Regions from separate parts of the Halopseudomonas sp. MFKK-1 genome, predicted to be linked through region 1. Evidence: riboswitches for the same ligand, from Rfam matches in the RefSeq annotation. Region 1 holds a riboswitch; the other holds the start of a gene.

Region 1 (4,417 bases):
ATTCCGGTTCGGACAAGGACGCATTATGCCTGATCAGCGGGGCGGGGCGGCAAGTTGGGGCGACGGGCTGTGCTGGAGTTCATGTGGGGGAGGGGCGGATGCCGGAACCAAAACAACCCCCGCACGGGGCGGGGGTTATTGGCACGGCGCTGACTGTGGGTGGTGCTTACAGCTGTGGGGTCCAGGTCACGCTCAGCAATGCCGCGCGGCCTTGTTCTTTGTAGCTGTAGTCGATAGACGGAGCGGGCCAAGGGCCGGTGGCCCGCTGATAGGTGCCAAGATGGTAGTCGCGGTCGAGCACGTTGCTGACTTTCAAGTCCAGACGGGTTGAGGCGGTCGCCTGCCAGTTGGCGCGCAGGTCGAGAGTGCCGTATCCAGCCAAGGTGCTGCTGTTGGCGGCATTGGCAAAGCGCTCGCTGAACAGCGCCCAGGTTGCGCCCACGCCGAAGTCACCAAACTGACGATCCAGGTCGCTGGTCAGAGTACGTTTTGCACGCAATTGCAGGGTTTTGCCGGTCTGACGGTCACGCGGGTCGATAAAGCTGACGCTGGTGCGCGAGGCCCAACCCATGACGTCGGTGCTCATGGCCAGTTCCAGACCGTTGATGCGCGCTTCGTCTACGTTGTTCATCTGGAACGTGCTGGAGTCCCAGACAATCAGGTCCTTGACGTCGGTGCGATACAGAGAGGCTTCCCACTGGCTGTCCAGCAGGTCTGCACGCCATTGCAGCTCGAAGGTTCGGGAACGTTCGGGGTCCAGATCTGGGTTAGCACCCCAGCCCGGCGGTGCGTAGAGGTTGTTGAACGTGGGAGCGCGGAATGCGGTGGCATAGCTGACAATCCATTGTTGGCTATCTCCGCTGGGGATGGCCAGTGCGGCGTTCCAGGTATCGTGCTCACCAAAATGCTGGTTGTCGTCGTGGCGTACGCCCAGCTCGGTGCTGATGCGCTCGCCGGTCCAGCTGTGCTGAGCGAACAGACCTGTATTCTCACGACGGTCCTTGGTGTAGCCACTGGTGGCGTCCAGTTTGTCGCGTTGCCAGTCTGCCCCAACGTTGAGCTGCTGGTCTGCAGACAGTTCGATGTAGTTCAACCAACTGGCGGAGTGGCGCTCGGTGGTGATCTGGCCGTCATTAAAGCGAGAGCCGACGGTTTTATTGCGGTCTTCGCTGCTGCCCAACTCCAGGCGACTGCGCCAGTTGCTGCTCAACTGGCCTTGCAGGTAGCCAGCATAGCCGCGTACGCGGAACTGGTTTTCCGGGTTGGCCGGGTTGAACTCATAAGCATCGTCAAATTCGCTTTTGCCACTCTGGTCGTTGACGCTGAGACCGGCACTCCAATCTTCGTTGAAGGTGTGGTCAAAGCGAGCGAAGTAGCTCTTGGTACGTTGGCCGTCGTTGTCACGGTCGTTGCCAAGGTTATCTTCTGTGAGGTCAAAGCCTTCTGTTTCATTCAGGGTTGCGCCCAGGATGAAACGGCTGTTGTCGTTACCACCGCTGATATCAACGCTGCGCTCGAAGGTGTGGTTGCTGCCGACGCCCAGTCGAATGGTAGGCTGCAGGCCTGCTTGGCCCTGCCGGGTGAAAATCTGGATTACGCCGCCGATGGCGTCGGCACCATAGACAGCTGAGCGTGGGCCACGTACGACTTCGACGCGTTCAATATTGTCGATATTCAGATAGTCCAGACGTGCGCCGCCGTAGGTCGCCGATGCGATGCGCTGGCCGTCTACCAGCACCAGGGTTTGCGCGGTGTTGCTGCCACGGACGAAGTACGAGAGTACGCCACCGTTGCTGTTCAGCTGAACGCCCGGGACGCGGCGTAGCAACTCCGGCACGCTGCGCGCCTGCAGACGTTCGATGTCGTCACGGTCGAAGACGGTGTTGGCTGCCAGGGCGGCGTCACGCGGTTGCTCCACGCGCGACGCGGTGATGATGGTTGCAGGCAGGTTGAATGCATCGTTGGCCTGGGCGACAGCGCAGGCCAGCAGGCCGGGGATGATCAGCAGTGACTTGTACATAGATTCCTCAAAAGTTCGGCTTTTGAGGAGGGCGGGAAGTCAGGAGGCAGGCCACCGCGCGGCGGCTGCACGCTGACCGGTGACGCCCTCCGCGACACCTCAGCAGACAGTCGCACGGCATTGCCGTGGCTGTACTCGCGCTGGGCCGGTCTCCGGACTTGGAATCAACACATCATCGCCTTCCCATGCAGAGCACAGTGGCATTTTCGATGATGCTGGCAGGGCTGGCCTGCGATTCCTTACCGTTGCGGGGGCAGTGTCGGATTCTCACCGACTTCCCGTTTCACCCGGACTGCACTGCAGGCCGGACACCCAGGCGACTGGAAGTGGGGCGGACTCTAGGCTTTTCGGCGGGGTGGGTCAAGCCTGCCAGAGGCAGGCTCTTACAAACGGTCGAGGCGGGCGCGAATGGCCGCTTCGATACCGGCAGCGTCCAGACCGCACTCAGCCAGCATTTCAGCGGGCTTGGCGTGTTCGACGTAGATATCGGGCAGGCCGAGGTTGAGCACCGGCAGGCTGATACCCTGGGCCAGCAGCCATTCGTTGACCGCGCTGCCGGCGCCGCCCATGACGGCGTTCTCCTCGACGGTCACCAGCAGCTCATGGCTGTCGCTCAGCTCCGCAATCAACTGGGTGTCCAGTGGCTTGACGAAGCGCATGTTGGCAACGGTCGCATTCAGTGCCTCGGCAGCCTTGCTGGCCTGCTGGTGCAGGGTGCCGAAGCAGAGGATGGCAACCTTTTCGCCCCGGCGGGTAAGTAGGCCCTTGCCGATCGGCAGCGGCTCCAGCGCCGGATCGATGGGCACGCCCGGGCCGGTACCACGCGGATAGCGCACAGCCGCCGGGCCTTCGTGCAGGTAGCCGGTGGTCAGCATCTGGCGGGTCTCGTTCTCGTCGGCCGGCGCCATGATCAGCATGTTCGGCAGGCAGCGCAGGTACGACAGGTCGAAGCTGCCGGCGTGGGTCGGGCCGTCCTCGCCAACCAGACCGGCGCGGTCGATGGCAAACAGCACGTCCAGATTCTGCACCGCAACGTCGTGGATCAACTGATCGTAGCCGCGCTGCAGGAAGGTCGAGTAGATGGCAACCACCGGCTTGGCGCCTTCACAGGCCATGCCCGCAGCGAGGGTGACGGCATGCTGCTCTGCGATGGCGACGTCGAAGTAGCGCTTGGGGAAGCGCTCGGAGAAGGCAATCAGGTCCGAGCCTTCCTTCATTGCCGGAGTAATGCCGATCAGGCGCTCGTCCTGCTCGGCCATGTCGCACAGCCACTGGCCAAAGATGTTCGAGAATTTCGGTTTGCTGGCGCCGTTGCTCGGGGCCTTGGGCTCCAGCTTGGTGATGGCGTGGTAGCCGATCGGGTCGGCCTCGGCGGGGGAAAACCCCTTGCCCTTCTGGGTGATCACGTGGAGGAACTGCGGGCCCTTGAGCTCGCGCATGTTCTTCAGGGTGCGTACCAGCGTAGGCAGGTCGTGCCCGTCGATCGGGCCGATGTAGTTCCAGCCCAGCTCCTCGAACAGGGTGCCCGGCACCAGCATGCCCTTGGCGTGTTCTTCGGTCTTGCGTGCCAGCTCCCAGGCCGGCGGAATCTTGGACAGGACCTTCTTGCTGCCCTCGCGCATGTGCGAGTAGGTGCGACTGGACAGGATCTTGGCCAGGTAGTTGGACAGGCCACCGACATTGCGCGAGATCGACATGTCGTTGTCGTTCAGCACAACCAGCATGTTGGCTTCGACTTCCGAGGCGTGGTTGAGCGCTTCAAAGGCCATGCCCGCGGTCAGCGCGCCGTCGCCGATCACGGCAACGGTGCGGCGATCCAGGCCCTGCAGGCCGGCAGCGATGGCCATGCCCAGGCCGGCGCTGATCGAGGTGCTGGAATGGCCGACGCCAAAGGTGTCGTAGGGGCTTTCGCTGCGCCGCGGGAAGGCGGCCAGGCCGTTCTTCTGGCGCAGGCTGGCCATCTGTTCGCGGCGGCCGGTGAGAATCTTGTGCGGGTAGGCCTGATGGCCAACGTCCCACAGCAGGCGGTCGTCCGGCGTGTGATAGACGTAGTGCAGGGCGATGGTCAGTTCGATGACGCCCAGCCCCGCGCCGAAATGCCCGCCGGTCTGGCCGACACTCCAGAGCAGAAATGCCCGCAGCTCATCGGCCAGCTCGGGTAGTTGGCTTTCGTCAAGCGCACGCAGCGACTCGGTATCGTCGATACGGTCCAGCAGCGGCGTGCTGGGGCGATGGAGCGGGATTTCGTGGAAAGTGCTGGGCATCAAACAAGGCTCTGGGTGCCAACGTCGGTGGCGGGAAAACAAGGGCGCAGTTTAACCGATGCAGGCCGATAGCCCAACTGCACGCAGGGCTATCTCAGAAGCGGCGCTGAACGGTGTAGTCAGCCAGCTGGCG
Region 2 (4,417 bases), 1.2 Mb from region 1:
TACTCAAGCAGGTTCCCGGCGCGGTAGACGTGCGTCACGATATCGACCTCGGCGTACCAACGGTCAAGATTGAGGTGGATGATGCCCAGGCGCAGCGCTTTGGTCTCAGCCGCGCGGACGTTGCCCAGGCGCTGTTCCGCCAGAGTCTGGGGACGACGGTGGAACAGTACCGTCAGGAGCTGGACCCGATCCCGATTCTGCTGCGCACCCATGAGGGCAGTCAGCAATCGTTGCAACGTTTGTTGTCCGCGAACGTTTTCAATGCCGCAGGGCAGGCGGTGCCGCTGACCGCGGTTGCGAGGGTGGTGCCGGCCTGGCAGCCGGCGAGTATCCGGCAGCGTGATGGCGTGCGGGTGCTGACCGTTACTGCGGGGCTGGAGCAGGGTTTCAGTTTCAGTCAGGTGCTGGGTGGCTTGCAGGCGCGGCTGGCGGATGCCGTGCTGCCGGCAGGGACCCGGCTGGAAATCGGCGGTGACAGCGAAGGGTCTGGCGACGCCAACCGTGCGCTCTTTACCACGGCACCGATCGGTATCCTGCTGCTGTTGTTCTTCCTGTTGCTGCAGTTCAATTCGTTCAAACGTCTTGGCATTGTTTTGCTCACGGTCCCGTTGGCCAGTGCCGGGGTGTTGCCGGGGCTGGTGTTCTCCGGTGTGCCGTTTGGCTTCCAGTCGTTGCTTGGGGTGATTGCCCTGGTCGGTATTGTGGTCAACAACGCGATTGTGCTGATCGATGTGGTCGATCAGGGACTGGCGCAGGGCAGGGCGATCGATCAGTCGGTGTCGGATGCCGTGATGCGTCGAACCCGTCCGATTTTGCTGACCACCGCCACCACCATCGCCGGGCTGCTGCCGTTGGCATTCTCCAGTTCGACACTCTGGCCGCCGATGGCCTGGGCGATTATTTCGGGGCTGCTCGCGTCCACGGTACTGACATTGCTGGTGGTTCCGGCGGTCTGTCGGCTGTGGTTGCGACCGGCAACCCCGTGGGCGGAAAAGGCGGCAATGCAGATGAACTGAGTGCCGAACGGGCACACTGAAGAAATTTTCAATAAATCGTCTGCAAGTGCTTGACTCGGTTGGTGGAATCTATAGAATGCGCGCCAGTTCCGACGGACAAGTTGATCGACTTCAAGGCGATTTACGGCGTTCGGAAGAACGATGCGCAGCGGTAGTTCAGTTGGTTAGAATACCGGCCTGTCACGCCGGGGGTCGCGGGTTCGAGTCCCGTCCGCTGCGCCATTATTCAAGAAGCCCCAGTTCGCAAGAACTGGGGTTTTTTTGTGCCTGTTTTTCGGTCGCCTCGGTGCTAGCCCAGATGGCCGGGGTCAATTGGCTCGCCGTTCCAGGCATGCAGCCGCGCGCGGATATCTTCGAACATGGCGTCATATTCATGGTGCGCTTTCAGTGACATGAACTCCGGCGTCAACACTCCGTGGCGGCGCAGAATATGATCAATATTGCTGGCGAAGTTGAACGCCGTATCGCGTGGCAGCGAAAAGTGTTCGTGCACCTCGGCATCGTTAATCGTGCCATCGACGCTGAACTCGACTGCACGGCACTGGTCCGCGATGGTGTAGTGAATGTCGATGCTGAACCCGCTATCGCTGGGCAGCAGGCGCATACGGTTGATATGCAGGTGGCCCGGTTCAAACATGTCTTCCTCCTGGGCAAGGTGGGGACGCTCGACCAGTTATAGGCCTAATTGAGTGTCGGGGAAACTGTTGTGCTGAAAGCGTGGTGCATCCGACGGTCGTTTGGTAGGAGGCGCCGGGGGTATGCCGAGCCCGAGCTTGACAGGGCGGGAGGTGGCCACTACTCTCTGCCGCGCTTCAGGTGCCCTCCATCTCGAGGAGGGTGAAACTGGGAAGCCGGTGCGTCTGCCAGATCAGACAATTCCGGCGCTGCCCCCGCAACGGTAAGCGACGTCCGCCTATTTGGCGAGGCGCCTGATAAACGCCACTGTGCTCGATGCATGGGAAGGCTCAGGTCGCCGGACTCACGTCCACTCGCAAGCCCGGAGACCGGCCTGATGCCTTTCACGACAGTGCGGTGGGCGCTGTAGGTGTACGGCGTCTTCCGTTGTGTTCATGCCGTGTTCCTGCCGTCTCCGTCTGTCCCGATTCGACAATGTCGTACGGGTGGGTACGACGGAGCAACCACACAGCATGACTATTCCTGTACGCGCCCCTCTGGCGCTGGGCCTTATTGGCCTTTCTTCCCTTTCTTTCGCCAGCACCCTGGATCTCGGCAGTGATGTTGTCACTGCCACCCGCACCAGTCAGGCCAGCAGTATCGCAGCCACCACCGTGTTCGAGCGGACCGACATCGAGCGGTTGCAGGTCAATACCGCTGAAGAGCTGCTGCGCCGCGCGACCGGGGTCAACCTGATCAACAACGGCGGCCCGGGCAAAAGTACCTCGCTGCAGATTCGCGGCAGCAACGACAAACACGTGCTGGTGATGATCGACGGCGTGCGTATCGGCTCGGCGACCTCCGGCGTTGCCGCACTGCAGAACCTGCCGGTTGAGCAGATCGAGCGGATCGAGATCGTCCGCGGCCCGCGCTCCAGCCTGTATGGCTCCGAGGCCATTGGCGGGGTGGTGCAGATCTTCACCCGCAAGGGCGGTGATGGCCTGACGCCGTACTTCTCGACCACTGTTGGCAGTCGCCAGCATCGCGCCGCTACTGCCGGTGCGTCCGGTGGGAATGACAACGCCTGGTTCAACCTGGGTGTCAGCAGCCTGGATACCGAAGGCTATGATGCGCGCCCGTCGCGGGAAGTGGACCACGATGGTTACCGTGAGCTGTCGGCCAATCTGTCTGGTGGTTACCGGTTTGCCAACGGCTTGCTGCTGGATGCCAACCTGCTGCAGGTCGAGTCGCACAACGACTACGACTCCGGCAACAAGGCCAACGCCGACAGTGTGCTCAGCGCGTATGGCGTGCGCGCCAAATATTCTCCGGTGTCTTTCTGGGATGTGACGCTGCAGGTCGGCCACAGTGAGGACAAGAACGAGAACTTCAAGGGCAGCACCTTTGACACGCGTTATGACACGCGACGCGACAGTGCCAGCTGGCAGAACAATTTTGCCCTGAGCGAAAACCAGTTGCTCACCGTCGGTTACGACTGGCAGCAAGACAGCATCAGCAGCAGCGTCGATTACCCCGAGGACAGCCGCTACAACCACGGCCTGTTTGCCCAATATCTGCTGCACGCCGGCCGTCACGAATGGCAGCTGGGTCTGCGTCACGACGACAACGAGGCCTACGGCGAGCACACCACCGGCAGTGTCGGTTACGGCTATGCGCTGACCGACAGCATCAGCCTGACCTCCAGCTATGGCACGGCCTTCAGTGCGCCAACCTTCAATCAGTTGTACTTCCCCGGATACGGCAATCCGGATATCCAGGCGGAAACCTCGCGCAACATCGAAGTGGGCCTGCGTGGCCAGCACCGCTGGGGCAGCTGGTCGGCCAACGCCTTCCGCAATGATATCGACGACATGATTGCCAGTGTCCGCGTGGGTGGGGTGTCGATGGCCGAGAACGTCGACAAGGCGCGCATTACCGGTCTGGAACTGGAAGTGCTGACCCAGCAGCTGGGCTGGAACTGGCAGGCCAACCTGACCCTGCAGGACCCGGAAAACCGTTCCAGCAGCGCCAATGACGACCTGCTGCTGCGCCGTGTTCCCGAGCAGATCTTCAACCTGGATGTCGACCGCCGCTTCGGCCGTATCGGCCTGGGTGCGAGCGTTCACGCCGAGGGTCGGCGCTGGGACAACGCGACCAACACCAGCGACCTGCATGGCTACAACACGGTCGAGCTGCGGGCCGAGTACTGGCTCAGCCATGCCTGGCGCGTTCAGGCGCGGGTCAGCAACCTGTTCGACAACGAGTATGAAACCGCCGCGACCTACACGCAGCCGGGCCGCGCTGGGTACCTGACCCTGCGTTATCAGCCGCTGTAATCGCGTTGTTTGACTGGCGCTGCCGTTCGCGGCGGCGCCCTGAATAAAAAGCCGGGCGATGCCCGGCACTGACGTTTGGATAAACCGCAAAGGAGAAAGGCTGTGCTGAAAACCTCGAAACATACCCAACTGGTGGTTGGCGCGCTGCTGCTGGCGCTGATGATCATGACGCGCGGTAGCCACTTCCCGCAGCTCAACCTGCCAAGCGCCTCCTGGGCGGTGTTCTTCCTGGTCGGCGTGCTGCTGCGCCCGGTTTGGGCCTACCCCCTGTTCTTTGCAGTCGCTTTTGTAGTGGACGTGATGACGGTCGGCTGGGTAAATGCCGGTCACCACTGCATGACTATCGCCTACTGGGCGCTGCTGCCCGGTTACGCCGCACTCTGGTTCGGCGGCCGGATGTACGCTGGCTGGCACCGTGACCAGGCTTCCGCGCTGCTGGTTCTGGTGCCG

What was found. Region 1 has a riboswitch for cobalamin ahead of O5O48_RS07225 (TonB-dependent receptor domain-containing protein). Riboswitches for the same ligand answer to the same signal wherever they lie in the genome.
Region 2: another riboswitch for cobalamin. It lies ahead of btuB (TonB-dependent vitamin B12 receptor); the one in region 1 lies ahead of O5O48_RS07225 (TonB-dependent receptor domain-containing protein).

Annotation. Positions count from the first base shown of each region.
Region 1 covers NZ_CP114836.1:1,549,565-1,553,981, forward strand. Annotated here, with positions in the region: gene O5O48_RS07225 (TonB-dependent receptor domain-containing protein) at 167-2,020, opposite strand; cobalamin riboswitch at 2,147-2,350, opposite strand; gene dxs (1-deoxy-D-xylulose-5-phosphate synthase) at 2,404-4,284, opposite strand; gene O5O48_RS07235 (polyprenyl synthetase family protein) at 4,379-4,417, opposite strand, start outside.
Region 2 covers NZ_CP114836.1:2,770,794-2,775,210, forward strand. Annotated here, with positions in the region: gene O5O48_RS12950 (efflux RND transporter permease subunit) at 1-1,016, shown strand, start outside; tRNA gene O5O48_RS12955 (tRNA-Asp) at 1,162-1,238, shown strand; gene O5O48_RS12960 (DUF5064 family protein) at 1,306-1,653, opposite strand; cobalamin riboswitch at 1,814-2,043, shown strand; gene btuB (TonB-dependent vitamin B12 receptor) at 2,165-3,967, shown strand; gene O5O48_RS12970 (hypothetical protein) at 4,070-4,417, shown strand, end outside.